DNA from 2 places in the Bradyrhizobium sp. USDA 326 genome. Region 2 is predicted to be linked to the other one. Evidence: predicted binding sites of a transcription regulator. Region 2 holds the regulator's gene; the other holds the start of a gene.

Region 1 (14,404 bases), 1.4 Mb from region 2:
CAGCGTCTGGCCGGCGATCTGGAGATTGACGACGAAGCGGTCCTTGCGGTCGGAGTTCTTCGCGATCGGGTAGCAGACGTCGAGCACCGCCGCGGTGACCGTCCTGCCCTGGCGCGTCTCCTTCAGGATCACGTCGGCATTGCCGTCCATCAGCCCGTCGATCGACGTGAAATAGCGCGTCTCGGGTCCGCCCGGCACTGTCGCCTTCGGCGACAGCTTCATCTGGGCGGAGGCGAACTCGGGCGAGACGGCGAGCAGAGCCGCCAGAAGGGCAGTCGAACAAACCAGAAGCGCGCGCATCGACGAAGACCTCGGGCAACGGGCATGATCCGGAAAAGTGTGAAGCGGTTTTCCGAGGAGATCATGCCCAAACAGTTAGAATCGGCGCCACCGTAGTGGTTTTTGGCTGGCGGTTGAATTGGAAAGCGAAAGAGGCAGGGTCGGCAAAAAAGAAGGCCGCCCGGAGGCGGCCTTCGCAATACTGCGATGGAACGGAGGCTTAGAAGCCGCCCATGCCGCCGCCGGCCGGCATGGCCGGCGGAGCTTCCTTCTTCGGCAGCTCGGCGACCATGGCCTCGGTGGTCACCAGCAGGCCGGCCACGGAGGAGGCGTCCTGGAGCGCGGTGCGCACCACCTTGGCGGGGTCGATGATGCCCTTCTCGACCATGTCGACATAGTCCTCGTTCTGGGCGTCGAAGCCGAAGGTCTCGGACTTGTTCTCCAGGATCTTGCCGACGACGATCGAGCCTTCCACGCCCGCGTTCTCGGAGATCTGGCGGATCGGGGCTTCCAGTGCCTTCAGCACGATGTTGATGCCGGCCTGGACGTCGTCGTTGGCGTTGGTGAGACGGCCCACCGCCTTCTTGGCGCGGAGCAGCGCGACGCCGCCGCCGGGGACGATGCCCTCCTGCACCGCAGCGCGGGTGGCGTTCAGCGCGTCCTCGACGCGGTCCTTCTTCTCCTTGACCTCGATCTCGGTGGCGCCGCCGACGCGGATCACCGCGACGCCGCCGGCGAGCTTGGCCAGGCGCTCCTGGAGCTTCTCACGGTCGTAATCCGAGGTGGTCTCCTCGATCTGGGCCTTGATCTGGCCGACGCGCGCCTCGATCTCGGGCTTCTTGCCGGCGCCCTTGACGATCGTGGTGTTCTCCTTGTCGATCACCACCTTGCCCGCGCGTCCCAGCATCTTCACCGTGACGTTCTCGAGCTTGATGCCGAGTTCCTCGGAGATCAGCTGGCCGCCGGTCAGGATGGCGATATCCTCCAGCATGGCCTTGCGGCGGTCGCCGAAGCCCGGCGCCTTCACGGCGGCAACCTTGAGGCCGCCACGCAGGCGGTTGACGACCAGGGTGGCCAGCGCCTCGCCCTCGACGTCCTCGGCGATGATGACGAGCGGCTTGCCCGACTGCACCACGGCTTCCAGCACCGGCAGCATGGCCTGCAGGCCCGAGAGCTTCTTCTCGTGCAGGAGGATGTAGGCGTCCTCGAGCTCGGCGGTCATCTTCTCGGCGTTGGTGACGAAGTAGGGGCTGAGATAGCCGCGGTCGAACTTCATGCCCTCGACGATGTCCACCTCGGTGTCGAGCGACTTGTTTTCCTCGACGGTGATGACGCCCTCGTTGCCGACCTTCTGCATCGCCTGAGCGATCATCTTGCCGATGGCGGCATCGCCATTGGCCGAGATGGTGCCGACCTGGGCGACCTCGGAGGAGGCGGCGACCGGCTTGGCGCGCTTTTCGATGTCCTTGACGACGGCGGCGACCGCGGTGTCGATGCCGCGCTTGAGATCCATCGGGTTCATGCCGGCGGCAACCGCCTTGGCGCCTTCGCGCACGATGGCCTGGGCCAGCACGGTCGCGGTGGTGGTGCCGTCGCCGGCGAGGTCGTTGGTCTTGGAGGCGACCTCACGCACCATCTGGGCGCCCATGTTCTCGAACTTGTCCTCGAGCTCGATCTCCTTGGCGACGGTGACGCCGTCCTTGGTGATGCGGGGCGCGCCGAACGACTTCTCGATGACGACGTTGCGGCCCTTCGGGCCGAGCGTCACCTTGACGGCGTTGGCGAGAATGTCGACGCCGCGCAGCATGCGATCGCGCGCGTCTCCGGAAAACTTGACGTCTTTGGCAGCCATGGTCTGCAGTCCCTCGTGTTTACGATGTGTCTTGTGCTGTGCTGGGTTGCGCTTTCTCCGTCATTGCCGGGCTTGACCCGGCAATCCATCATCTTGCGAACAATGATGGATGCCCGGGTCGAGCCCGGGCATGACAGCGGCACATTCAGCGGCCGTTCAGGCAGATGGCCTTAGGCCAGCACGCCCATGATGTCCGACTCCTTCATGATCAGGAGCTCTTCGTTGTCGATCTTGACCTCGGTGCCCGACCACTTGCCGAACAGCACGCGGTCGCCGACCTTGAGGTCGATCGGGATCAGCTTGCCGGTCTCATCGCGGCCGCCGGGGCCGACGGCGACGACTTCGCCCTGCGACGGCTTTTCCTTGGCGGTGTCGGGAATGATGATGCCGCCCTTGGTCTTTTCCTCGGCGTCGATACGTTTGACCACGACACGGTCATGCAGCGGACGAAATTTGGATTTAGCCATGACGTTTCCCTTTGGAGGCTCGCTTCGGAAGTAGTGGAAGTCGGTGGGGCGGCGCGTCCGTCCACCCTCTCCCCGAGGGATCGAACGGCGCGCTTAGCAATCGGGCTTTCCGAGTGCTAATAGTGGGCCCGGAAATATGGCTTGGCCGCGATCCTGTCAAGCAAAGGTGGTTAAGCGATTGTTGAGGCGGATATAGGATGGTGGCATTGGAAACTCGTTCGGGGCGTCGGCGTACAGAAGGACGTCATTGCTCCGGCAGCGGTTTTGCGCTTGGCTGCGGGAGGGGTGCGGCCGTCGTCTTGTTCGGGGGAATGCCATGATCAGTTCAGCTCACGCGCGCACGGTTGCCAATCTGGCGGCAGCCTCCTGTCTGGCGCTGTTGCTGGGCGCCTGCGGCGGCGGCATGAGCCTGCCGTCCTTCTCGTCGTCCTCACCGCCGCCCGAAGCCGAACCCGGCACAGCTCCGGAAATGCCGGCCACCATCCGCGCCGACGAGATCGTCGGCCGCTGGGGTCTCGCCTCGTTCCAGAACCCGGCCGACCGCGCCCGCACCGAGGCTGCCGCCCGGGCGCAGTGCAAGAACCCCTATGTGATCACGGCTGGCTCCTCCGGCGGCGTGATCATGCATCTGGCCGACCAGGCGACGCCGCAGGAACTGCGGCTGAAGGGCTCGCCGAGCGGCAAGAACTACATCGGACCGGCGGGGCCGACCCCTGGCGAGCAGGATCGCGAGATCATCTCCTTCGACGGCCGCGTCCTGATCACCCGCTTCATCGACAAGGACGCCGCCACCCGCTACGGCAACATGGTCTACGTCCGCTGCGCGCCGCGGGCGTGACGCTCGTCTCCGTCATTCCGGGGCGCGCGAAGCGCGAACCCGGAATCTCGATGTGAGTCCGCTGCCCTAAAGCTCTGGAGTCCGGGTTCGGTCCTGCGGACCGCCCCGGAATGACAGCGAGAGACAAGACAAAAAACGCCGGCCCCAGGACCGGCGTTTTGGTTTTACGTATGCGCCCGCTCAGTCGAACAGCGCGTCGATGTCGTCCTGCGAGGCATGGCCGACGTCGCCGGCGAGCTTCGGGCCGTTGAGGAGCTTCTCGTCGTCGCTGCGGTTGTCGACATGCGCGGGGACATGGGCCTTGATGGCGTCGACGCCGCCCCAGATGTCCATCATCGCATTGATGTGCTGCTCGATGAACTTCATCGTGGTCATGACCTTGCTGATGCGCTGGCCGGTCAGGTCCTGGAAGTTGCAGGCTTCGAAGATCGAGATGACGCGTTCCTGGATGTCGTCGGCCAGTCGCTTCTGCTGATCGGCCGAGTCCACCTTGGACATTGCGCTGGCGGCCTGATCGATCGATTCAGCGGCTTCGAGGATCTGCTGGGTCGCCTGCTCGGTGCCGCCGACCACCGCGCCGAGCTCGCCATTGACCTTGGCCATTTCGCCGCCGTCGAAGCTCTTGCCGTGCAGCGTCGCGATCTCGCGCTTGGTGCGGTCGATGGCGTCGTGGATGAGGTCGAGCTCGACCTTCAGCTTCTCGCACTGCTCGATCTGTGCCCGGTAGGTCTCCAGCATGGTGCGCGCTTCGGCGAGCTCGTGGGCCGTCGAGGCATCGATCGCCGCCATGGCTGCGCTGCCGGACAGCGGTGCAGTGCCCTTCGCCATCTGTGCGCGGATCGCGCGCAGCTCGGCCATGATCTCGCTATGCATCGGGGGAGCCTCTTCAGTTACGTCTAGAATGGGCATCTCGCCACCGACGATATCCTCGACACGAAAACGTTTGCGGTGAACAGCCATCAGGATACTCCCCCACCTCATTCACGCGTCTTTGTAGGCAGAAGCGATTTAACACGAGGTTCACAGCGGGAACTGCCGGGCGGCCGCGCGCGAGGCTGCGCGAAGAAGCGATTAACCATGGACGCGCGTCATTCATGGAAAATAAACGCTGATCGCCAAATTGCGCCGTCACTTGCGACGTGGTGAATCCAAACGCCCGATCCGTTTACCAAACGCAACGGCTTTTGCTTTTTATTGACCACGTCGCGGGCGCCGATCAGCCAGGCAGCTTCCACGGCGCGTGTGATCTAGACGAAACAGTACAGAGTACGTCGATGTTCAAGAAAATGTCTGTCGCGCTGCTCGGCAGCGCTTGCACCTTCATGGCCGGCGCCAACGACGCCAGCGCCTTCGACAACAGCGTGCCGAACGATCCGCCCGCGGTGCTCTATGCGCCGCAGGTGCCGCCGGCGCCGGTGCGCGTCGCTTCCAATTCGAACATGGGTGGCGGCTTTATCGAGTTCCTGTTCGGCGACGGTCCCGGCCGCGGTCCGGCCTACGCGCCGCAGCAGCCGGTGTATCAGCAGCAGCCGGCCTATTACGATCAGCGCCGCCTGCCGCCGATGGGCGAGCCGCAGATGCAAGGCGCAGCTCTCCAGGAAGAGGCGGTCGACCCGCGGCAGCGTCCGTTCGATCCGAGATTCGAGAAACAACTCGTTGACTATAACGGCAACGAAAGTCCCGGCACCATCGTGGTCGATACGCCGAACAAGTTTCTTTATCTCGTCGAGGGCAACGGCAGGGCGATGCGCTACGGCATCGGCGTCGGCCGTCCCGGCTTCACCTGGTCCGGCGTGAAGTCGATCACCGCCAAGCGCGAATGGCCGGACTGGACGCCGCCGAAGGAAATGCTCGCACGCCGTCCCGATCTGCCCCGGCACATGGAAGGCGGTCCGGAAAATCCTCTTGGCGCCCGCGCGATGTATCTCGGCTCGACGCTCTACCGGATTCACGGCTCCAACGAGCCCTGGACCATCGGCACCAACGTCTCCTCCGGTTGCATCCGTATGCGCAACGAGGACGTCATCGACCTCTACGGCCGCGTCAATGTCGGCACCAAGGTTGTGGTGATGTGATCGTCGTTGCCCTCTCTCCTTGTTGCAGGGAGAAGGAAGGACGCCCGAGCAAGACGCATCTCATGAAAACGGCCGCCTCATCGGCGGCCGTTCGCTTGCATGCGTCGTAGATCGGCGTCACGCGTAGTCGCTGCCGCCGTCGTCTCCGTCGCCGAAATCGCTGTCGTCGGCCATGTCCATGTTGTCGTCGTGATCGTTGTCGTAATTCTGGTCGTTGTTGTTGTTTCGGTCGTCGTTCGAGGCCTGGTCGAAGAAGCCCTGGCGGGAATCGCGGTTCGAGCCGATGTCGTTGAGGCCGGCATCGCGCGACAGCGAACCACCCGACTGATCGCTACCGCCCCAGGGGCTTCCGCCTGCACCGCCGCCGCGCTCCTCGATGATCGTGGTGTCGCCAAAAGCCTGCTGATGCGATCCACCCATCATGCCGCGGATGCTGGAGAGCAGCAGCGAGCCGCCGACGACGCCGGCCGCGGCCGCCGCCGCCGTGCCGAGGAACGAGCCGCCGCCACCGCCCACCGGCGGAGCGCCATAGCCCGGCCCTGGCCCCTGGCCATAGGCCTGCCCGTAAGGCGGCGCGCCGTAGCCCGGCTGGCTCTGTTGCATCGCCTGGCCGGTGTTCCATACCGGGCGCTGCTCACGCGGCGGCACGTTCGGAACCGAACCACGCGAGGGGCTCCCGCCGAACAGCGTGTCGCGCATGGTGTCGAGGAAGCCGCCGGACTGGGCGGGCTCGGGCGCTTGGGCGGCTTCCAGCTGCTGGATGCGGTCATGGGCGCGCTTCAGCGCTTCGTCCTGCAACAGCGTGGTCTGCACCAGCGCATAGACGGCGCCGGGCGCCTTGCGCAGGCCGTCGGAGATCGCGGCGACCGCATCGGGATCGCGCGGTGCATTTTCCAGCTTTGAAAGCCGGTCGAAAAGGTCGTCGACGAGCTGGCGTTCCTGCGGCGTCATGATCTGTCTCCTTCGCGCGAAACCAAGCGCGGAGGAGATGTAGGGTTCCATTGTGGCCCCAACAGTGCCGGCCGGATTAAATTTCCGTATGCGACAAGCTGCCTCCTGGGCCAGCTCTTCGCCGGTTTCATCCCAGTGTCACGTTGCTGTCCGCCAGCAGGCGCGCGAAGGCTTCGCCCGAGAGATAGGCATGCTCGCGCTCGCGGACATCGGTCATCGGATCGAGGCCGGCGAGGACGTCATCGACGAAGCCGGGATGGCACATCACGAGACCGCCGTCGGGCAGGCCTTGCAGGAATTGCCGCATCAGCGCGCCGAAATCGGCGTTGCGCGTAAAATCATAGGCGCCGGCGAAGCCGGGGTTGAAGCTGAGGCCGGCGCTGCCGGCGCGGCGGCGGAATTGCGCGCTGAGGCTGTCGAGCACCAGAGCTTTGGGGGACGCCAGCCGTTGCCTGAGCGGCAGATCGCGCCCGCCCTGACGCACCCAGGCGTTTGGCGCAGTCTCGGCGACCGCATCGACGAAGCCGTCGCGCACCTGCGGATAGAGCTGCACGTGCTGGTGACCGTCGACAAAGTCAGGGGCGCGCCCGAACGCGTCCATGAAGGCTGCCAGCTGCGCCTTGACTTCGTTGCGGAAGAATTCCCGGTCGAGCCGCCGCAAAACGCCCGCGCGCAGCAGCTTCGGAAACGGCATGAACATGTCGCCGTCGAGCGGTCGGAAATGCATGGTGAGCGGCCGGAACGGCGCCGACAGCGTCACGTGCAATCCGATCGTGCAGCGCGGGTTGGTCTTTGTTGCGGACTGAAGCGCCTCGATCTCGCTGCGTTCGATCGCTGCACCCACCATCATCACCGAGGTGGCGTTGAGGCGGCCGCGTTCGATCAGGTCGCGGATGGCGCGGTTGACGCCCGGGCTGATACCGTAATCGTCGGCGCAGAGCCAGATTCGCCGCGGGCTCGCGGCCGCGCTCATTCGGCGGCCGTCCTGTTCGGGGCGTCGTTGGCCTTGCCGGCCTCGGAGTGCTTTTCGCTGTGCTCGGCGACGAAGTAGATCGGGCGCGCCTTCAGCTCGGAAAGGATCTTGCCGATATATTCGCCGACGATGCCGATCATGATGAGCTGCACGCCGCCGATCGTCATCAGGCCGATCACGAGCGAGGGATAGCCGGGCACCTGCTTGCCGGTCGTGAACACCTCCCAGAGGATCGACAGGCCGAACAGGAAGGCACCTCCGGCGAGAATGACGCCGAGCAGGCTGGCGAAGCGCAGCGGTGCCACCGAAAACGATGTCAGACCCTCGATCGAGAGGCCGAGCAGGCTTGCGGCGTTGAAGGTGGTGACGCCATGGACGCGCGCTGCGGGCTCGTAGTCGACGCGGATCTGGCGGAAGCCGATCCAGCTGGCGAGGCCCTTGAAGAAGCGGTTGCGTTCCGGCAGCTGCCTCAGCGCCGCGACCGCGCGCGGCGACAGCAGGCGGAAGTCGCCGGCGTCCTCGGGAATCTTCTGGCGTGCGCCCCAATTGATCAGCGCGTAGAAGCCGTGCACCGCGACCCGGCGCAGGAAGGGCTCGTTGTCGCGATGCGCCTTGGCGGTGTAGACGACGTCGTAGCCGTCATCGATCCAGTGCCGCACCAGCTGTTCGATGAGCGCCGGCGGATGCTGGCCGTCCCCGTCCATGAACATGACGGCGCCGAGCCGGGCATGGTCGAGGCCTGCCATCAGCGCGGCCTCCTTGCCGAAATTGCGCGACAGCGACACCACCTGGACGTCGATCGCGTCGGCCGGCAGCGACCGGGCGATCGACAGCGTCGCATCCTTACTGCCGTCGTCGACGTAGACGACCTCGCAAGACAGCCGATAGCGCTGCCGCAGCGTCTTTGCGAGATCGCAGATGCGCTGATGCAGGGCAGCGAGGCCCGCCGCCTCGTTGTAGACGGGGACGACGATCGACAGCCCCTTCGCGGCGGCGCTCGCTGCGGTGGTCGTCATGCCGGAAACGTCAGAGCCCAGCGTCATCGATCAAGGTTCCAGAGGCGTTTAGATGTTCTCAACAGCATATGGTAGCTGCCGCTTGCTGTCGCCATGCTGAACGAACCCTGGGCTCACTGCCCCAGGAACGCCTCGAGCTTGGCGAACAGCGGGTTCTCCCGATCGAACACGTAGTCCAGCGAGACCACCGAGACGGTCTCGGCGCCATGCTCGCGGAGGAAGCTCGCCAGCGCATAGAGCTGCCCCGGCGGGCAGTGCAGCGTCAGCATGCCTGACGAAGTCGGACCGCCGAACGGGGCCTCGACTCCATATTGGCTATGGGCCTCACCGAGCAGGGCGGCGTCGCATTGCCGGAAGCGGGTGCGGACTTCGCGGTACTTGTTGGCCCGCGCCCGCGCTGCGATGTGATCGAGGATGACGCGCGCCGTCTCTCGCGCCTGCGGCGACCAGTCGGCTCCTTTGGACGCCACCAGATTGGCCTGGCTGCGCAGGATCATACCGTCGTCGAGCACCCGCAAGCCGTTGGCGGCGAGCGTTGCGCCTGTGGTGGTGATATCGACGATCAGCTCGGCGCTGCCAGCCGCCGGCGCGCCTTCGGTTGCGCCCGCGCTTTCGACGATGCGGTAATCGGTGATGCCGTGAGTCTGGAAGAAGCCGCGGGTGAGGTTGACGAACTTGGTCGCGACCCGCATCCGCATGTGATGCTGCTCACGGAAGCCGGTGGTGACATCGTCGAGGTCTGCCATGGTGCGGACGTCGATCCAGGCCTGCGGCACCGCGACGACAACGTCGGCATAGCCGAAGCCGAGCCCTTCGATCAGCGACACGCGCTTGTCGGCATCGGCGATGCTCTCACGCACCAGGTCCTCGCCGGTGACGCCAAGATGCGCAAAGCCGCGTGCGAGTTGCGAGGCGATCTCACTCGCCGAGAGATAGGCGACCTCGACATTGTCGAGACCTGCGATCGTGCCGCGGTAGTCGCGGACGCCGCCGGCCTTCGACAGCTTGAGCCCGGCGCGGGCGAAGAAGGCCTCGGTATTCTCCTGAAGGCGGCCCTTGGAGGGAACGGCCAGAACGAATGGCGCGCTCATGACTTAAGCTCCCACCTTGCGGCCGATCGTCGTCAGCGCATCGACCCAGACCGAGAAGCCGACCGCGGGGATCGGCGCGATCGAGCCGAGCTGGGTCATCAGCCCATCATAGCGGCCGCCGGCGACGAGCGGCCCGGCGCCGTCGCCCCTGTGATGCAGCTCGAATTCGAAGCCGGTGTAATAGTCGAGGCCGCGCCCGAACGCCGTCGAGAAGCGGGTCTGCTTCACGTCGATGCCGCGCGCCGCCATGAAGCCGACGCGGCTCTCGAACTGATCGATCGCCGGGGCGAGATCGAGCTTCGCGTCGGTCGTGAGTGCACGCAGCTCGGCGATGGCGTCGTCGGGATTGCCTGATATCGACAGGAAGCGCTTGAGCACGGCGATCGCCTCGCGCGGCAGCGCACCGCCTTTCAGCGTCGATTGCTCGAGGAAGCGATCGGCGATCTCGGCCGTGGTGCGCCCGCCGACATTGGTGGTGCCGGCGATCGACATCAGATCGGTGACGAAGGCGAGTGCCGCCTTGCGATCGGAGCCGGCGAGGGCGGCCAGCACGCCCTCATATTCGCTGCGCGTCGCCGTGCTGGCGGCTGCCAGCCGCTCCAGATCCTGCTCCAGGCTGATCTTGCGGTTGAAATCCTTGACCAGGCGGCGGCGCCAGACCGGATAGAGGTTGAGTGCGTCCAGCAGGGCATTGAACAGCGCGACATCGCCGGTGCGGATCTCGACATCGCGGACGCCGAAGGCGGCGGTCGCCTCCAGTGCCAGGGCCAGCATCTCGGCATCGGCTGCGGCGCGGTCCTGGCGGCCGAACGATTCGATGCCGGCTTGCAGGAATTCGGTGGCCTGGCCGCTACGGTAGCGGAACACCGGACCGAGATAGCTGAACCCGGCCGGCTGGCCGGCGCGCGGCGAGGCGAGGTAGTCGCGCGCGACGGGAATCGTCAGGTCCGGGCGCAGGCAGAGCTCCTCGCCGGAGAGGTCTGTGGTGAGGTACAGGCTCTTGCGGATGTCCTCGCCGGAGAGGTCCAGGAACGGTTCGGCCGGTTGCAGGATCGCCGGCTCGGCCCGGACGTAACCGGCCTGCGCGAACGACAAGAGCAGCGTATCCGCCCAGGCGGCGGAGCCGGCAGCATTTGAGGTGGCAGTCGCGGTCATCTCAGGGTCCATCATCCCGGTGGAACCGGGCAGGGCGAGGAAGGAATGGGAGTTGGCGCAGCCCTTAGCACGGCCCGAAAGCGGTTTCGACCTCCAAAGGATCAATCGCTTAACGGGCGGGCAATTCATCTTCCGTCGTCATGGCCGGGCTTGTCCCGGCCATCCACGCCTTGCCTCCGGCACAAAGAACGTGGATGCCTGGGACAGTCCAGGGCATGACGGCTTCCTGCGTTTGCATCGGCGACGGGGTTAGGCAGACTTGCCGCCCCAATCGCCCAGCACCGCCTGCACCAGCGCCAGGGCCGCTACCGCGGCGGTGTCGGCCCGCATGATCCGGGGGCCGAGGGCCAGCCGCAGGATCCTGGGCTGCCGCAGCAGCAGCGCCCGTTCCTCCGCGGCGAAGCCGCCTTCGGGGCCGATCAACACGTCAATACCTTGGCCGGCCCCGCGGGCGCGTTGCAGGCTCTGAACGGGATCCTGGACCTCCGCCGCCTCATCGCAGAAGATCAGTAGCCGGTCCGCGGCGCGCTGGCTCAAAAAGCGCTCCAGCGGCACGGGCTCGGCCACGGTGGCGATGCTGAGGATGCCGCATTGCTCGGCCGCCTCGACCACATTGGCGCGCATCCGCTCGGTATTGACCCGGGAGGCCTGGGTAAACCTTGTCAGGACCGGCTGCAGGGCGGCGGCGCCCATCTCGATCGCCTTCTGCACCATGTAATCCAGCCGGGCATGCTTGAGCGGGGCGAAGACGTAAGTGAGGTCGGGCAGTCGGTCCTGGGGCCGGGTCTGCTGAAGGATCACGAGGCCATCCGGCCGCTTGCGGCCTTCGATCGCCGCCTGCCACTCGCCGTCACGGCCATTGAACGCGAGAACCTCGGCCGCGGCGGCAAGGCGCAGCACGTTGCCGAGGTAATTGCTCTGGTCGCGGTCGAGCGGCACCCTGGCGTCCTGGACGAGGGCGGCATCGACGAACAGGCGGGGAGCGCGAAAATCGTGGGAGGGCATCGTTCAAATGGTCCGATTCGCCGCCGTTTTTAACCGAAACCAGTAGTTTTGGGGGTAAATATCGCCGAATTGGTGCGTCCCAGCGCCGCGCTCTTGCCCTATTCCATGGGTTGTTAAGAGTCGGCGGGAATCGTAGAAAAGCGAACACGCTGGTCGCGCTTCAATTGAGAAGACCCGACCCCGTAAGCTCCTGCCGGAGAGACTGCCTTCATGATCCGTCATCTGATGGTTCCGATCACTGCCGCCATGGTTGCCATGGGTGCCGCGGGCGCCTATGCGCAAAGCTCCTTCCCGGCGCCGCTGCCCGGCCAGGCTGCGACCAACTCCCCCTTTCCGCCCGTGAACGGCTCGGCGCCCGCCGCCTCCATCGGTACGGCGCCGCAATCGTCCTTTCCCGTGAACGGCGCCGCGCCGGTCGGCGGTGCCGGCGCCTTCAGCGCGGCTCCGCCGACGCAAGCCGGTCCCGGTGAGGACTGCATGAAGGCGTTCATGCCCCTGCGCGAAGAAGCCGAGAAGCGCGGCAAGCTGATCAAGGCGGCGAGCGACCGTCACGCGCCGCCGGACGAGGCCTGCAAGCTGATTCGCAATTTCAGCCAGGCTGAGACCAAGATGATCAAGTACATCGAGACCCATGCCGCCAAATGCGGAATCCCGCCGCAGGTGGGCGCGCAGATGAAGGACGGTCACAAGAACACGGAGGCCATGGCGACGAAGGTCTGCAACGTCGCGCTGCAGATGCAGCAGCAACAGGCGCGTCCGGCCGGCCCGTCGCTGAGCGAGGTACTGGGTTCGGGCTCGGCGCCTGAGGCCAATGCCGGCAGGAAGGGCGGCAGCACTTTCGATACGCTCAACGGCAACGTCCTGACCCGATGATACACGTGCCGCCGATTTGAAGTTCCTACGATGCTAGCCGCGAGATCCTCATAGGAACTTCAAATCGATAAGCGGCACGTGAATTAAAGTTTTCTTGCTAGTGCCCTTGTAGTTTTCGAAGTTCGTACCGGAACACGCCGCGATGGAATACGAACTTCGAAAACTGGGCACTAGCGCATCCGCCCGCGTTGCCGATTCCACCGGCAACTGGGTCGATACGCTCGCGCCGCATTGGGCGCGGCCTTACCTGCGCCTGTCACGCTTCGACCGCCCGATCGGCTCCTGGCTTCTGCTGATGCCATGCTGGTGGTCGGCGGCGCTCGCGGCCGGCATGGCGCACGACGTCCGCGGCCTGCCTCTTACCATCGTGCTGTTCTTCATCGGCGCCTTCGTGATGCGCGGGGCGGGCTGCACGTGGAATGACATCACCGACCGCGATCTCGACGACAAGGTCGAGCGCACGCGCTCGCGGCCGTTGCCGTCAGGGCAGGTGACCACGAAGCAGGCGCTGGCCTTCATGGTCGCGCAGGCGCTGATCGGCCTCCTGGTGCTGCTGCAATTCAACCGGTTCGCGATCGCGACCGGCATCGCCTCGCTTTTGATCGTCGCGATCTATCCCTTCATGAAGCGCATCACCTGGTGGCCGCAGATCGTGCTCGGGCTTGCCTTCTCATGGGGCGCCTTGATGGGATTTGCCGTCACGTTCGGACGCATCGACGTCACAGCGCTCGTGCTCTATGCCGGCGCGATTTCCTGGGTGATCGGCTATGACACGATCTACGCGCATCAGGACGCCGAAGACGACGCGCTGATCGGCATCAAGTCGACCGCCCGCCTGTTCGGCGCGCACACGCACCAGGCGCTGATCCTCTTCTACGGGCTCGCGGTGACGTTGATCGGCATCGCGCTGGCCTCCGGCGATGTGCGCTGGCCGGCCTGGCTCGGGCTCGGGGCCTTTGCCGTGCATCTGGCTTCACAGATCGTTCGCCTGAAGATCGAGGATCCCGAACTGTGCCTGCGCCTGTTCAAGTCGAACCGCGATGCAGGCTTGCTGCTGTTTGCGGGATTGCTGGTGGACGCGGTGCTGCGGGCGGCCTGACGCGAAGGCGTCGGGTGGATTAGCGCAGCGTAATCCACCACTTTGCTTTCCATGCGGGTAGACCTTGGTGGGTTACGCCTACGGCTAACCCACCCTGCGGCACCTTCAATTCCTTGCGATGATCTCGCGCTCGCCGCGATGAATCGGCAGCTGCCGCGCCATGCCGGTGCGCCGGCGCATCAGGAATTTCGGGCGGCGGGCGCGGATCGCGTTGGCGCGGCGGCGGCGCGGCGCGGGCTTGCGAGTGCCTTCGTCGAGCTGTGGCAGCGCGAAGAGCTCGCTCCAGATCGCCCAGGCTTGCGCGATCTCGTCGGCATCGGCGCCAACCAGCAGTGGAATGGACAGCGAGGGATCGCGATGCACGAGGACGAGCGTCTGTGCTTCGTCATTGCCGCGCAAAGCGACGCCGGTGAAGTCGGCAACGCGGACGTTGATCGCCATCTGCATGCCGCGGACGGCCCGGCGCAGCACGACGCGCTCGCGATGAAGCTCGATCTGCCTGACATGTCCGTCGGCGCGCGGGTCATGCGCATCGAAGCGGACCGGAAGGGAAAGGGGGTCGAGCCGCAAGGAGCGGCTCGACCCGGCGGGAGCAACCCCGCATGTTGCTGTTTGACGCCTCACGGCTTAGTTCTCCCCGCCGGGATTATGTTCCCGGTCGATGCGAGGACCTTAGCGCGCGCCTTTCCGAAACCGCTTAAAAAGCCTGGTTAACCCACCGTCACTGCTG
Region 2 (14,404 bases):
GATCGTCAATTGATAGAGTGACAGATGCTCGGCCGCTTCATCGATCGCAAGACGCAGCTCGTCGGCCCACATCGCCGGCGTCTGGTCGGGACGGGCGTAGATCAGGTCGAACGAATAGCGGTCGAACGAGCGGCGGGCGATGGCGACGGCATCGAGTGCCTCGCGCGCGCTGTGCATGCGGCCGAGCGCCTTCAGCGAGGCATCGTCGAGCGCCTGCACGCCGAGCGAGACGCGGTTGACGCCGGCGGTGCGATAGCCGGCGAAGCGCGTGGCTTCGACGCTGGTCGGGTTCGCTTCCAGCGTGACTTCGACGTCGCCCGCGACGGACCAGTGCTTGCCGATCGCATCGAGCACGGCGCCGACGGTTGCGGGCTGCATCAGGGACGGCGTGCCGCCACCGAGGAAGATCGAGGTGACCTCACGTCCGGGGACGCGCGCGGCGGTCGCAGCGATCTCGCGCGCAAAGGCCGAAGCGAAGCGCGCCTCGTCGATCGCGGCGTGTCGAACGTGGCTGTTGAAGTCGCAATAGGGGCACTTCGACAGGCAGAACGGCCAGTGCACGTAGACGCCGAAGGCTTCGGATTCTTGTTTTGACGCGTTTTCCCGGCGCGAACCGGTGTCCACTTCGCTCGAAAACGCTCTAGCGCGGCTCAAGGCAGATCTCCGCCAGTTTCACGAAGGCGCGGGCGCGGTGCGACAGGCCGAGGCCAAGCGGCGGCAGGCCGTGCTTCTCGATGCTCTCCATCTCGCCGAAGGTGCGGGTGTGGCCATCGGGCAGGAACATCGGGTCGTAGCCGAAGCCGGCAGTCCCGCGCGGCGGCCAGACCAGCGTGCCGTCGACGCGCGCCTCGACCTCTTCGAGATGATCGTCGGGCCAGGCGACGCACAGCGCGGAGACGAAGTGCGCCTTGCGCTTGTCCGGCGTGCTGGCGCCACGCTCCTGCAACAGGCGCTCGATCTGCGCCATCGCCGCGTTGAAATCCTTGGAGGGGCCGGCCCAGCGCGCGCTGTAGATGCCGGGCGCGCCGTCGAGCGCATCGACGACGATGCCGGAATCATCGGCGAAGGCGGCAAGCCCGGTCGCCTGCGCCGCCGCGATCGCCTTGATGGCGGCGTTGCTGCGGAAATCGCTGCCGGTTTCCTCCGGCTCGGACAGGCCGAGCGCTCCCGCCGACACCGCTTCGATGCCGTACGGCGCAAGCAGCTCCCGCATCTCGGCGAGCTTGCCGGGATTGTGGGTCGCGATGACCAGCTTGTCCGTGATTCGGCGGTGCATGGCCTATTGACTACGCCACAGCCAGTTTCTGCAAGTCCACCAGGCGCGCGACACCCTTGCGGGCCAGCGCCATCAGCGCCAGGAGCTCGGCTTCCGTGAACGGCTCGCGTTCCGCGGTGCCCTGCACCTCGATGATGCGGCCATCGCCGGTCATGACGAAATTGGCGTCGGTCTCGGCCTCGGAATCCTCGGCATAGTCGAGATCGAGCACCGGCGTACCGTTGTAGATGCCGCAGGAGATCGCGGCGACGTTGTCGCGCAGCACGTTGGCCTTGACCATGTTCCGCGCCTTCATCCAGTTGACGCAGTCGGCGAGGGCGACCCAGGCGCCCGTGATCGATGCCGTGCGCGTGCCGCCGTCGGCCTGGAGCACGTCGCAATCGACCGTGATCTGGCGCTCGCCGAGCGCCTCGAGATTGATGATGGTGCGAAGCGAGCGCCCGATCAGGCGCTGGATCTCGACGGTGCGGCCGCTCTGCTTGCCGGCGGAGGCCTCGCGGCGGGTCCGTTCCGACGTGGCGCGCGGCAGCATGCCGTATTCGGCGGTGACCCAGCCGCGGCCCTGGCCCTTCAGCCACGGCGGCAGGCGGTCCTCCAGCGTGGCGGTGACCAGCACGTGCGTGTCGCCGAATTTCACCAGGCAGGAACCTTCCGCATATTTCACCACGCCGCGCTCCAGCGTCACGGGGCGCAATTCGTCAGGCGCACGGCGGCTTGGCCGCATGGGAAATCCTCCAAAACTCACGGGAAAAGGCTGCTCGCGGTGCTTGTAGGTGGGGCGGGGATGGGCGGCAAGGTTTTTTCACCCGCTGATTTCGCGGCCGCAAACGCCACGCTTGTCAGAAGCGCCCGGGATAGACAAATTACGAGTATCTGAGAGGAGTTACCGTCTGTGGCCCATCACGATCCGATCCATCTGATCGCGCCGCGCGCAGGCCTTGCCCAGCTCAACGAGCGTTCCCGCGACATTTTTCGTCAAATTGTCGAAAGCTATCTGACGACCGGCGAGCCTGTCGGCTCGCGCAACATTTCCCGCCTGATCGCCATGCCGCTGTCGCCGGCGTCGGTCCGTAACGTCATGGCCGATCTGGAGCAGCTCGGCCTGATCTATGCCCCGCACACCTCGGCCGGCCGGTTGCCGACGGAACTCGGCCTGCGCTTCTTCGTCGATGCCCTGATGCAGGTCGGTGACCTCAACGAGGCTGAGCGGCAGTCGATCCAGAGCCAGCTCGCCTCGGTGGGCGAGGCGCAGTCGGTCGAGGCGGCGCTGGACCAGGCCCTGATGCGGCTTTCCGGCCTGACCCGGGCCGCCGCTGTGGTGTTGACGCCAAAATCCAATGCGCGGCTAAAGCACATCGAATTCGTCCGGCTGGAACCGGAGAAGGCTCTGGTGATCCTCGTCGGCGAGGACGGCCAGGTCGAAAACCGCGTGCTGACGCTGCCGCCTGGAGTTCCCTCCTCTGCGCTCACCGAAGCCGGCAATTTCCTCAATGCGCGGATCCGCGGCCGCACGCTGGCCGAGGCGCGGCTCGAGCTCGAGACGGCACTTGGAGAGGCCCGTGCCGAGCTCGATCAGCTGACGCAAAAGGTGATCTCGGCCGGCATCGCCAGCTGGTCCGGCGGCGAGAACGAGGATCGCCAGCTGATCGTCCGCGGCCATGCCAATCTGCTTGAAGATCTGCATGCGCTGGAGGATCTGGAGCGCGTTCGCCTGTTGTTCGACGATCTCGAGACCAAGCGCGGCGTGATCGACCTGCTCGGCCGCGCCGAGACGGCGGAGGGCGTGCGCATCTTCATCGGCAGCGAGAACAAGCTGTTCTCGCTGTCGGGGTCCTCCACCATCATCTCGCCCTATCGGGATGCCGCCGGCCACATCGTCGGCGTTCTCGGTGTGATCGGCCCGACGCGGCTGAATTATGCCCGCGTGATCACGACCGTGGACTACGCTGCCCGTATCGTCAGCCGCCTTCTGGGGGGCTGACCGGCGTTTCCGCCGATCACGGGCGCTTGATTTTCGCGAGCTTAGGCACGATATCCGGGCCAACAATCCCTGGAAACGAGTTCGAGATTAGAGCCGATGACCGAGCAAGACCGGCAACCTCAAGACACGGGCTGCAGCGACCGGCGAGCCCGTGGTGTCAAAGCCCTACATCATGCCTGACGATCCCGAGCCCGGCTCGGCCGAGACGTTGCAGAAGGAAGCCGCCGAGGCGCGCGACCGCATGCTGCGGACGCTGGCCGAGATGGAGAATCTGCGCAAGCGCACCAGCAAGGAGGTCGCCGACGCGAGGCTCTATGGCATCACCGGCTTTGCTCGCGATGTGCTCGACATCGCCGACAATCTCCAGCGCGCGCTCGATGCCGTTCCGGCGGAAGCGCGTGCCGCGGCCGATCCCGGCCTTACGGCGCTGATCGAGGGTGTCGAGTTGACCGAACGCTCGCTGCACAGCGCGCTCGAGAAGCATGGCGTGAAGAAGCTCGATCCGCAGGGTCAGAAGTTCGACCCGAACTTCCACCAGGCTATGTACGAAGTGCCTGACGCGTCGGTGCCCTCGGGCACCGTGGTGCAGGTCATGCAGGCCGGCTACACCATCGGCGAGCGCGTGCTGCGCCCGGCGCTGGTCGGTGTCGCCAAGGGCGGTGCGAAGGCAGCCCCCGCCGCCAACAACAATGAATCGAACAGCGCGCCGAACTGATCGAACCTGATGGTGAGGAGGCGCCAAGCGCCGTCTCGAACCATGTAGGCCCCCGCAGTTGCGGCTCGACCTTCACCCTCCGAGGCGTGCGCGAACAAGCGTACTCCTCGAGCGAGGAAGGACGCGCGTTGCGCTTGCGGATGCAGGCTAGCCCTTCGGCTGGATGCCGTCGCGGACGGCGCGGAAGCGGGTGAAGGCGGGCAGCCACTGGTCGCGTGGGGCGCTGGCGATGATGCGCAATGATGCGCCGCCAGTCGAGAAGCGGATCCACTGCACCACGGTCACGGGGATCTTGTCCTTGCCACTGACGCCGTCGATCCGGGTCTCGAAGCCCTGCTGGCCGTTGATGCGAATCGGCTCGGACATGGTGATGCGCGACTCGCGCACGCCGGGAATCTGGAGCGCCGCCTCCTGGGCGAAGCGGGCGCGGTCGTCGGCGGCTTGCGGGGTGGCGCCGATCACGCCGAGAATCATGAACGGCTTCGACTCGTAACCCGTGCTCTCATCGCCGTCGGCGAGGATGATGCTGCTGCCCGGCGCGAGCGTTCGGATGTCCTTGAAGTCGGCGAGATCGGTGATCTTGAACGGCATCAGCGCGATCTGCTCTTCAGCCGAGACCTGCCTGCGGGTGACGGTGCTCGCAAACATCTGCCGCACCGCTTCATCCGTGTAGATCTTGGTCGCATTCTCCGGGATCTGCACCGCGACATAGCCGGAGAAGCCGGCGCCGGGCACGATCATCGAATAGCGCTTCACCGGGGTATCGCCGGCCTTGCCGCTTTCGGTGGTGAAATAGGCGAGGCCCGCGGGGGTCTCGATCTTGTCCTGCGTGACGCCGTTGGTCCCGGCGGGATTGGAATTGAAGGCGCTCGCGACCTCGCCATAGGCCGCCGGCGGCAGCTCGGTGACCAGCACCTTGACGCTGCCATCCTCGCTCTCGAAGCCCGGAAAGGTCTTGGCCGTGCTGAGGCCGATCAACGGCACCATGCCGAGACGCAAGCCCGGGGGGAAGACGGCGTCGGCGGCGAAGGCCGGACACGCGGAGGCGGCGAGGAGGGCGAGCGCGGCGAGGGGGCGGATCAGCTTCATGGGCACTCTGATTGGTTCACATTGAGGCCGTTCGATGGTCGGCCACCGGGCCGCTTTGTTGCGTGAAGCAGTGGCGCCGGCTGTCCGGCCGGTCCGCCTTTTAGCGGGTTTGGCCTTGCCGCAACAGGGCGGGCCCGTTGCGGTAACGGGGGCTTGCCGAAGCCCGAACCTGTTAATAATTCCTCTCCCGCAAGGGCGGTGTGGCCCGGACATCATCTTCCAAAACCAATGTTTTCACGGCAGAAACGTAGCTTCGGTCCTTGCGGGCCCCTCCCCCCCTCCTATATGAGCCTCAATCATCGCAATATCGCGGATGTTTGATCTTAGGGGGTTTCGGTTCGGGTGCCTTCTGGGCCCAGCCAACCTGCCGCAAAAAGAAGGGTATCAGGACCATGGGAAAGGTCATTGGGATCGATCTCGGCACCACGAATTCGTGCGTCGCCGTAATGGATGGCAAGAACGCCAAAGTCATCGAGAATTCCGAAGGCATGCGCACGACGCCTTCGATCGTCGCCGTGACTGACGACGGCGAGCGCCTCGTCGGCCAGCCGGCCAAGCGCCAGGCCGTCACCAATCCCGAGCGCACCTTCTTCGCAGTGAAGCGCCTCATCGGCCGCCGCTACGACGACCCGATGGTCGAGAAGGACAAGAAGCTCGTCCCGTACAAGATCGTGAAAGCCTCCAACGGCGACGCCTGGGTCGAGGCCGACGGCCAGACCTATTCGCCCTCGCAGGTCTCGGCGTTCATCTTGCAGAAGATGAAGGAGACCGCGGAAGCCCATCTCGGCCATAAGGTCGATCAGGCCGTCATCACCGTTCCCGCCTACTTCAACGACGCTCAGCGCCAGGCGACCAAGGACGCCGGCAAGATTGCGGGCCTCGAAGTGCTGCGCATCATCAACGAGCCGACCGCGGCCGCGCTCGCCTATGGCCTCGACAAGACCAAGGCCGGCACCATCGCCGTGTACGACCTCGGCGGCGGCACCTTCGATATCTCCATTCTCGAGATCGGCGACGGCGTGTTCGAGGTGAAGTCGACCAACGGCGACACCTTCCTCGGCGGCGAAGACTTCGACATGCGCCTCGTGGGTTATCTGGCCGATGAGTTCCAGAAGGAGCAGGGCATCAACCTGCGCAACGACAAGCTCGCGTTGCAGCGCCTGAAGGAAGCCGCTGAAAAGGCCAAGATCGAACTGTCCTCGACGACGCAGACCGAGATCAACCTGCCGTTTATCACCGCGGACCAGACCGGTCCGAAGCATCTGACGATGAAGCTCACCCGCGCCAAGTTCGAGGCGCTGGTCGACGACCTCATCCAGAAGACCGTCGAGCCCTGCCGCAAGGCGCTGAAGGATGCCGGCGTCACCGCCGGTGAAATCGGCGAAGTCGTTCTGGTCGGCGGCATGTCGCGCATGCCGAAGGTCCAGGAAGTCGTGAAGCAGCTGTTCGGCAAGGAGCCGCACAAGGGCGTCAACCCGGACGAAGTCGTGGCGATCGGCGCCGCGATCCAGGCCGGCGTGCTCCAGGGCGACGTCAAGGACGTGCTGCTGCTCGACGTGACCCCGCTGTCGCTGGGCATCGAGACGCTGGGCGGCGTGTTCACCCGCATCATCGACCGCAACACCACGATCCCGACCAAGAAGAGCCAGGTGTTCTCGACGGCTGAAGACAATCAGAATGCCGTCACCATCCGCGTCTTCCAGGGCGAGCGTGAAATGGCGGCCGACAACAAGATGCTCGGCCAGTTCGACCTGATGGGCATCCCGCCGGCTCCGCGCGGCATGCCGCAGATCGAGGTGACCTTCGACATCGACGCCAACGGCATCGTCAACGTCTCGGCCAAGGACAAGGCCACGGGCAAGGAGCAGCAGATCCGGATCCAGGCCTCGGGTGGTCTGTCGGAAGCCGACATCGAGAAGATGGTCAAGGACGCCGAGGCCAATGCCGAGGCGGACAAGAAGCGCCGCGAGGCCGTGACCGCCAAGAACGAGGCCGATGGCCTGGTGCATTCGACCGAGAAGGCGCTGGCGGAGCACGGTTCGAAGGTCGCCGAGAGCGAGCGCCGCGCCATCGAGGATGCCGTCAGCGACCTCAAGGAAGCGCTGAAGGGCGACGATGCCGAGGCGATCAAGGCCAAGACGCAGACGCTGGCGCAGGCTTCGATGAAGCTCGGCGAGGCCATGTACAAGCAGCAGGCCGAGGCCGACGCCAAGAAGGATGCGGCCAAGGACGACGTCGTCGATGCGGAGTTCACCGAGGTCGACGACGACAAGAACAACAAGAAGTCCGCCTGAACCCCGAGAGGGTGATGATGCGGGCGGCTTGGACCCCACACGCTTCTTCGGCCTCCCCCTTCGCGGGGGAGGCTGTCGTGTCGAGGTCGCCGGGGCACGCTCCCGCTACGATCGATCAATTCCCAGCCGTTATTCTCAGCGCTGCCATGCTGTCCTCTGCCGCAAGGTCGAGGGGCGCCTATATCGCCATGTGTCAGCGTTGTTTCGCGCCAACTTGAATCGCGATTGGATAGACCGAGCTCATCATGTCCACGTCCACCAAGCGCTGCTACTACGAGACCCTGGAAGTCGAACGCGACGCCGACGAAGGCAAGCTGAAATCGTCGTTCCGCAAGCTGGCGATGAAATTCCATCCCGATCGCAATCCCGGGGATGAGACCAGCGAAGTCAAGTTCAAGGAAATCAACGAGGCCTACGAGGTCCTGAAGGACAAGGACAAGCGCGCCGCCTATGACCGTTACGGCCACGCCGCCTTCGAGCAGGGCGGCGGTTTCGGCGGCGGTGCCGGTTTCGGCGCGGGCTTCGCCTCCTCGTTCTCCGACATTTTCGAAGACCTGTTCGGCATGGCCGGCCAGCGCGGTCGCGGCGGCCGCGAGCGTGGGGCCGACCTGCGCTACAACATGGAAATCACCCTCGAGGAAGCGTTCGGCGGAAAGACCGCGCAGATCGAGATTCCGGTCTCGGTCACCTGCGAGGCCTGTTCGGGCATCGGTGCCAAGGCCGGCACCAAGCCGAAGACCTGCTCGACCTGCGGCGGCGCCGGCCGCGTGCGGCAGTCGCAGGGCTTCTTCACGCTGGAGCGGACCTGTCCCGGCTGCCAGGGGCGCGGTCAGATGATCGAGGACGCCTGCCCGGCCTGCGCTGGCCAGGGCCGGGTCACCCGCGAGCGCACGCTGTCAGTCAACATTCCGCAAGGCGTCGAGGATGGCACACGGATCAGGCTCGCCGGCGAGGGAGAGGCCGGGGTCCGCGGCGGCCCGCCCGGCGACCTCTACATCTTCCTCTCGCTGGCCCAGCATCAGTTCTTCCAGCGCGACGGTGCCGATCTGCATTGCCGTGTGCCGATCTCGATGGTCACCGCCGCTCTCGGAGGCGAATTCGAGGTGCCGACGATCGAGAAGAGCAAGGCCAAGGTGAAGGTGCCGGCCGGAACCCAGTCGGGCCGCCGATTTCGCATTGCATCAAAAGGCATGCCGGTGCTGCGCTCCCGCCAGACCGGCGACATGTATGTCCAGGTCGTGGTCGAGACGCCGCAGAATCTCACCAAGAAGCAGCAGGAATTGTTGGCCGAGTTTGAAAAGCTTTCCTCCGGCAACACCCAGCCGGAATCCGATGGCTTCTTCGCCAAGGTCAAGGATTTCTTCGGTAATCGGGCGAGTTGACTCGGCTTGACCGTGCCGCCTTCGGCCTATACGTCTTTATGACCATTTTCTGACACGCCGCTCCCGCGGTCCCGTCCGGTCCCGACATGCCATTGCCATCGTCCGCGCGCGCGTTGAAGAAGCCTCGTCTTGACGACGAGGTGCGCTTTCTCAGATCGTGGATCGAAAAGCCGCTGCACATGGGCGCTGTGATGCCGTCGGGCAAGCTGCTGGCCCGGACCATGGCCCATTACGTCGATGTCGATTCGGACGCGCCAGTGGTCGAGCTCGGGCCCGGGACCGGCGCCATCACCTCGGCCTTGATCGAGCGCGGCGTGGATCAGAAGCGTCTCGTCCTCGTTGAATACAATCCCGGATTCTGCGCGCTGCTGCGCGACCGCTACCCACAAGCCAAGGTGGTGCAGGGCGATGCCTATCGCCTTCGCGACACGCTCTGGAATGTCTTGAGCGCGCCGGCCAGCGCAGTCGTCTCGGGCCTGCCGCTCGTCACAAAACCGATGCTGACGCGGCTGCGGCTCATCCGTGACGCCTTCAACGCGCTCGCGCCCGGTGCGCCGTTCATCCAGTTCACCTATGCGGTTGTGCCGCCGATCCCGAAATCGCTGCCCGGCGTGTCCACAGAGGCTTCGGAACGGATCTGGATGAACCTTCCGCCGGCCCGCGTCTGGGTGTATCGCAAGGACTAATTCCGCCGGCTCTTCCTTTTGCGCGGCGGGCCCGTTTCGCCGAACGCATGGGATTGGATGTCCGCGCCCAAAATCCTGATCATCCCCGGCTCGCTGCGCACCGGCTCGCACAATGCGAAGCTGGCAGCCGTCGCCGCGTATGAATTCGCCCGGGCCGGCGTGGACGTCACCCGCATCTCGCTCGGCGATTTTCCGCTGCCGATCTACGACGGCGATCTCCAGGCCAAATCCGGAGTGCCCAAGCACGCCATCAATCTCAAGCGCATGATCGGCGCCCATCACGGCGTGCTCATCGTCTCGCCCGAATACAACGCCTCGGTGCCGCCGCTGCTCAAGAACGCGATCGACTGGGTCAGCCGCGTGCACGAGCTGCACGAAGCGCGCGGGCAGGTGTTCCGCAATCGCGTCTTCGCGCTCGCCGGCGCTTCGCAGAGCCGCCTTGGCGCGGCCCGGGCGCTCCAGGCCTTGCGGCTGATTCTCGCCTCCTGCCACGCCAATGTGATTGCCAGCCAGCTCACGCTCGCCTTTGCCGACCAGGCCTATGACGATATGGACAGACTGAAGAATGAGGGCGATACCGCCGCGTTGAAGGAGCTGGTAGCGCAGTTGATCGACGTTTCCCAACGCATGATGTGAGGTGACATGACGCCAGCCGAGATCGCCCCCAAGGACCGCCTGATCGTTCCGCTCGATGTTTCGAGCCCGGAGGCTGCGGAGGCGATGGTCGCAAGGCTCGGGGACAGCGTCACGTTCTACAAGATCGGCTATCAGCTCGCCTATGCCGGCGGCCTGCCGCTGATCGGCAAGCTCGCCGACAGGGGCAAGAAGGTGTTTGCTGATCTCAAGATGCACGACATCGGCAACACCGTGATGCGCGGTGTCGAGAGTGTCGCCAAGCTCGGGGCGACTTTCCTCACCGTCCACGCTTATCCGCAGACCATGAAGGCGGCGGTCATAGGGCGTGGCGGATCGAGCTTGAAGATTCTCGCGGTCACAGTGCTGACCTCGTACAACGACGACGATCTGCACGCGGCCGGGTATCGGCTCGGCGTTTCCGAGCTGGTCGAAGCGCGCGCGCAGCAGGCCCAGGTGCTCGGCATCGATGGACTCGTCTGCTCGCCGGAAGAGGTGGGTGCCTTGCGCAAGATCGTCGGCCATCAGATGAGCATCGTCACGCCTGGGATCCGTCCGGCGGGCGCACCGACCGGCGACCAGAAGCGCGTCATGACGCCGGCGCGTGCGATCGCTGCGGGCGCCGACTATCTCGTCGTCGGACGGCCGATACTCGATGCGTCCGATCCCAAGGCGGCGGCCGATGCAATCCAGGCCGAGATCGTGCAAGCGCTCAGCTAATCAACAAGGGAGAGAACAATGGCAAAGGGCTACTGGATCGGGCGTGTCGATGTGAGCAGTGACGAGGGCTACAAGCCCTACGCCGTCGCCAACGGTCCGATCTTCAAGAAATGGGGCGGCCGCTTCGTCGTTCGCGCCGGGAAGTTCACCACCGTCGAAGGCGCCAGCCGCACCCGCAACGTCGTGATCGAATTTCCGGACTACGAGACCGCGCTCGCGTGCTACAACTCGCCGGAGTACCAGGCGAACATCAAGGTGCGCCAGCCGCACTCGGTCGCCGACCTCATCATCATCGAAGGCTATGACGGCCCGCAGCCGTCGTAAAAGGGAACGCCGCGGTCATCTGCTACTCGTTAGTGTAGGCACCTGATCAGCGACCGTCCTCGCCTGAGCCGCCGGCTCGCCAAATTGTGGCGAGATCGGCGGCGGGGCAAATCCCCGCCGGGTGCTGCCGAGCGGTTCCAGGACCTTGCCTGAAGGGGAGATTCGCCTTGCACCTGCCCCGTGGCGCCAATCACTCAGCATCTTCGCAACGATTCTTTTGTCCCCAAATGGGGATTGCGACGCTGCCCAATCTTCATTCAAGGTTGCTTTGCTTGAACTGTACAACAGGGACGATGGGAGGTCAGCCCAAGCAAGGCACCACGTCCCTCATCGGAGATCAGCCTACCCCGCATCACGAAAACCTTGAATCAAGGAGCGGAAGTCATGGCACTCATCAACGGAACGGCAGGCGACGACATTATTCCTGGAACAGCAGCTGACGACGAAATCAACGGGCTGGCAGGCAACGATACGATCACAGGGTTGGACGGCAACGACCTCGTGAGCGGAGGCGCGGGTGACGACAACATCGATGGCGGCGCTGGCAACGATACTCTGAATGGCAACGCTGGTGTGGATACGATCACCGGTGGCGACGGTGACGATACCATCAGCGGCGGTGCCGGAGACGACAATCTTTCGGGCAATGCTGGCCTCGACACGATCCACGGCAACGCAGGCAATGACACGATTGATGGTGGCCTGGGCAACGATCAGCTCTTTGGCGACGCAGGCGACGATTCCATAAGCGGCGGAGATGGCGATGATGCCATCCACGGCGGCGCTGGAGCCGACACCCTTTCGGGAGACGCGGGCAATGACACGCTGAGTGGCGATGCCGGCAATGACACCCTGAACGGCGGTCTCGGAAACGACACGTTGAACGGAGGTATCGGCGACGATGTCCTCAACGGCAACGAGGGCAATGACACGCTGAACGGCGGCCTCGGAAACGACACGCTGAACGGCGGCGCAGATGACGACGTCTTGAATGGAGGCGCTGGCAATGACACGCTGAACGGCGATGCTGGCAACGACACCATGCATGGAAACGCCGGAGCCGACCTTATGGATGGCGGTGCCGGTAACGACACGATGTTCGGCGACGCCGGAGACGACACCATGTCGGGCGGAGCCGGGGATGACACTGTGAATGGTGGTGACGGCGCGGACGAGCTCAGCGGCGGCACGGGCAATGATACGCTGAACGGCGACGCGGGCGACGATACGCTTGCCGGCGGCGACAACAACGATACGCTAAACGGCGGAGACGGAGCCGACACGCTCGCGGGCGGAAATGGCAACGATACGCTCGCCGGCGGCGCAGGCGATGACGAGCTGAATGGCGGTAACGGCAACGACGTCCTCAACGGGGGTACGGGAGACGACGTGCTGACAGGTGGTGCGGGCGCCGATACCTATAATTTCGGTGACAACACCGCCACCAACTTCGGCAATGACGAGATAACGGATCTCAGTCTCACCGATGGTGACCTGATACAAGTTGATGCTGCACCGGGATTCGATCCGAACTCGATCGTCGTCGACGACGATGGCACCAATACCGTGCTCGACTTCGGCTTCGGAACGATTCAACTCGACGGCGTCACGGGAGGCGCTACGCCGTTCACGACGATCGACGACATCAATGTGGCTGCGGGAGCCACGGTCATCGAAGTGGTGTGAGGCGCGTTCGGCGGGGCGGCTACCGGTCCGCCCCGCCCGTTGCATTTCTGCAATCTGTATTAGTCAGTCGGTAACATTGCCTGCCGGTCATGTATTTGCGTCCGCCTGAGAGCCCCGCGACGGGTAAGAGATCGCTGCTCGGATTGATTCCGGGGCGGTCCGCAATCGTGTGGGTCGTGGCCTTCAGCATCTCGGTGAACCTGCTTCTTCTGGTCGTTCCGTTCTATTCGATCGAGGTGTTCGATCGAGTGATCAGCAGCGGTAGCGTTGAAACGCTCGTCGGTCTTACGATGATCGCTGCAGTGGCTCTCGTCTTTAGCGCCGCTTTCGATATCTTGCGTAACCGACTCCTCAGTCGGTTCGCAGTTGGCTTCGAGCGGTGCGTCGCACCAATTGTTCTCGAAGGCACCATCGTGGACTCGGCAAGTCGCGGCGACGGGAAGACGCACGATCTTGTCAAGGTCCGCGAGCTAAGGAACTTTCTGTCAAGCGGCACCGTTACAACGCTCATCGATGCGCCTTTCCTCCCTGCTTTCATTCTCATTCTATTCTTCCTCCACGCCTGGTACGGCGCCATCGCTCTGGTCGGGACGGCAATTCTGCTGGTGATGGGCATCATCAGCTGGCGGATCGCGCGCACTGAAATGGCCGACGCCTCGGGCGCCGCCTTGCGGACGCAGGCCACCCTGGATGGGATCGTCCGAAATGCCAGTCTCGTGCGCGCGATGGGGTGGACTCTCGGCGCAGTTCGCGAATTCATGCGGCTCAACGATCACGCACTGTCGCCCGTTGTACGAGCCAGTGAACGTGTCTATGCGATTGGCGCTGCCGCGCGCATGGTCAGAACGGTCCTGCAGATTGCCGCGATCGGAGCGGGCGCTTGGCTGGTGCTTCAAAATGAGGTGCTGTCGGGCAGCCTGATTGCCAGTTCACTCCTGGTCGCACGCACTCTCCAGCCCATGGAAAGCCTGATCTCGGCATGGCGCGCGCTCGCATCCGCGCAGGAGGCTTGGACGCAGGTCCAGGCCGCCGCCGCGCCGGTGTTGGCGCGGAACAGAAAGACCTTGCTTCCGATGCCGTCCGGCTGGCTGGTCATCGATCGCGTGGCTTACCGGCCCGCTGGAGCCAAACGCCCCATTCTCGCAGGTATAAGCTTTGAGTGCCGACCCTCACAAATTGTGGTTGTCATAGGTCCAACGGGTGCTGGAAAATCGACCCTGCTGCGGCTGATGGCGGCTCTCGAGCCGCCGAGTAGCGGCACAATCCGACTGGATCGCGCCGCACTCCACAATTGGGATTCCGATCAACTCGGCAAGTTCGTCGGATATCTTCCCCAGGACGTGCAGCTCGTTGGCGGCACCGTGGCAGAAGCGATCGCCGGATTCGACGAAAGCGCGCGCGACGAAGACATCACCGCGGCAGCGATGCTCGCGCAAGCGCATGACATGATCCTGTCCCTGCAATCTGGCTATCAGACCGAGATCGGGCGCGACGGCAGCAAGCTCTCAGGTGGCCAGCGCCAGCGGATTGGTCTTGCGCGAGCCTTCTACGGCGACCGCAAGTTGATGCTGCTGGACGAGCCGAATGCCAACCTCGACCCGGAGGGCGAGGAAGCGCT

The links. Region 2 encodes HrcA, which represses chaperone genes, less so after heat shock. Its sites were predicted from a motif close to GTTAGCACTCNCNNNNNGNGAGTGCTAAC; they were not measured.
Region 1: a site for HrcA is predicted at 2,691-2,719, ahead of ABIG06_RS18355 (co-chaperone GroES). Genes of this name have one in related genera too.

Annotation. Positions count from the first base shown of each region.
Region 1 covers NZ_JBMGQA010000001.1:3,916,478-3,930,881, forward strand. Annotated here, with positions in the region: gene ABIG06_RS18345 (hypothetical protein) at 1-300, opposite strand, end outside; gene groL (chaperonin GroEL) at 500-2,131, opposite strand; gene ABIG06_RS18355 (co-chaperone GroES) at 2,302-2,598, opposite strand; gene ABIG06_RS18360 (hypothetical protein) at 2,915-3,436, shown strand; gene ABIG06_RS18365 (protein phosphatase CheZ) at 3,617-4,396, opposite strand; gene ABIG06_RS18370 (L,D-transpeptidase) at 4,711-5,511, shown strand; gene ABIG06_RS18375 (DUF2076 domain-containing protein) at 5,629-6,462, opposite strand; gene ABIG06_RS18380 (ChbG/HpnK family deacetylase) at 6,590-7,435, opposite strand; gene ABIG06_RS18385 (glycosyltransferase family 2 protein) at 7,432-8,478, opposite strand; gene hisG (ATP phosphoribosyltransferase) at 8,565-9,542, opposite strand; gene ABIG06_RS18395 (ATP phosphoribosyltransferase regulatory subunit) at 9,546-10,697, opposite strand; gene ABIG06_RS18400 (16S rRNA (uracil(1498)-N(3))-methyltransferase) at 10,947-11,702, opposite strand; gene ABIG06_RS18405 (hypothetical protein) at 11,913-12,575, shown strand; gene ubiA (4-hydroxybenzoate octaprenyltransferase) at 12,718-13,674, shown strand; gene ABIG06_RS18415 (DUF6101 family protein) at 13,780-14,298, opposite strand.
Region 2 covers NZ_JBMGQA010000001.1:2,559,502-2,573,905, reverse strand. Annotated here, with positions in the region: gene hemW (radical SAM family heme chaperone HemW) at 1-624, opposite strand, end outside; gene rdgB (RdgB/HAM1 family non-canonical purine NTP pyrophosphatase) at 641-1,276, opposite strand; gene rph (ribonuclease PH) at 1,287-2,000, opposite strand; gene hrcA (heat-inducible transcriptional repressor HrcA) at 2,169-3,257, shown strand; partial or broken gene grpE (nucleotide exchange factor GrpE) at 3,354-3,972, shown strand; gene ABIG06_RS12245 (hypothetical protein) at 4,120-5,061, opposite strand; gene dnaK (molecular chaperone DnaK) at 5,454-7,355, shown strand; gene dnaJ (molecular chaperone DnaJ) at 7,601-8,737, shown strand; gene ABIG06_RS12230 (class I SAM-dependent methyltransferase) at 8,824-9,423, shown strand; gene ABIG06_RS12225 (NADPH-dependent FMN reductase) at 9,481-10,059, shown strand; gene pyrF (orotidine-5'-phosphate decarboxylase) at 10,066-10,776, shown strand; gene ABIG06_RS12215 (DUF1330 domain-containing protein) at 10,795-11,100, shown strand; gene ABIG06_RS12210 (calcium-binding protein) at 11,485-12,786, shown strand; gene ABIG06_RS12205 (type I secretion system permease/ATPase) at 12,963-14,404, shown strand, end outside.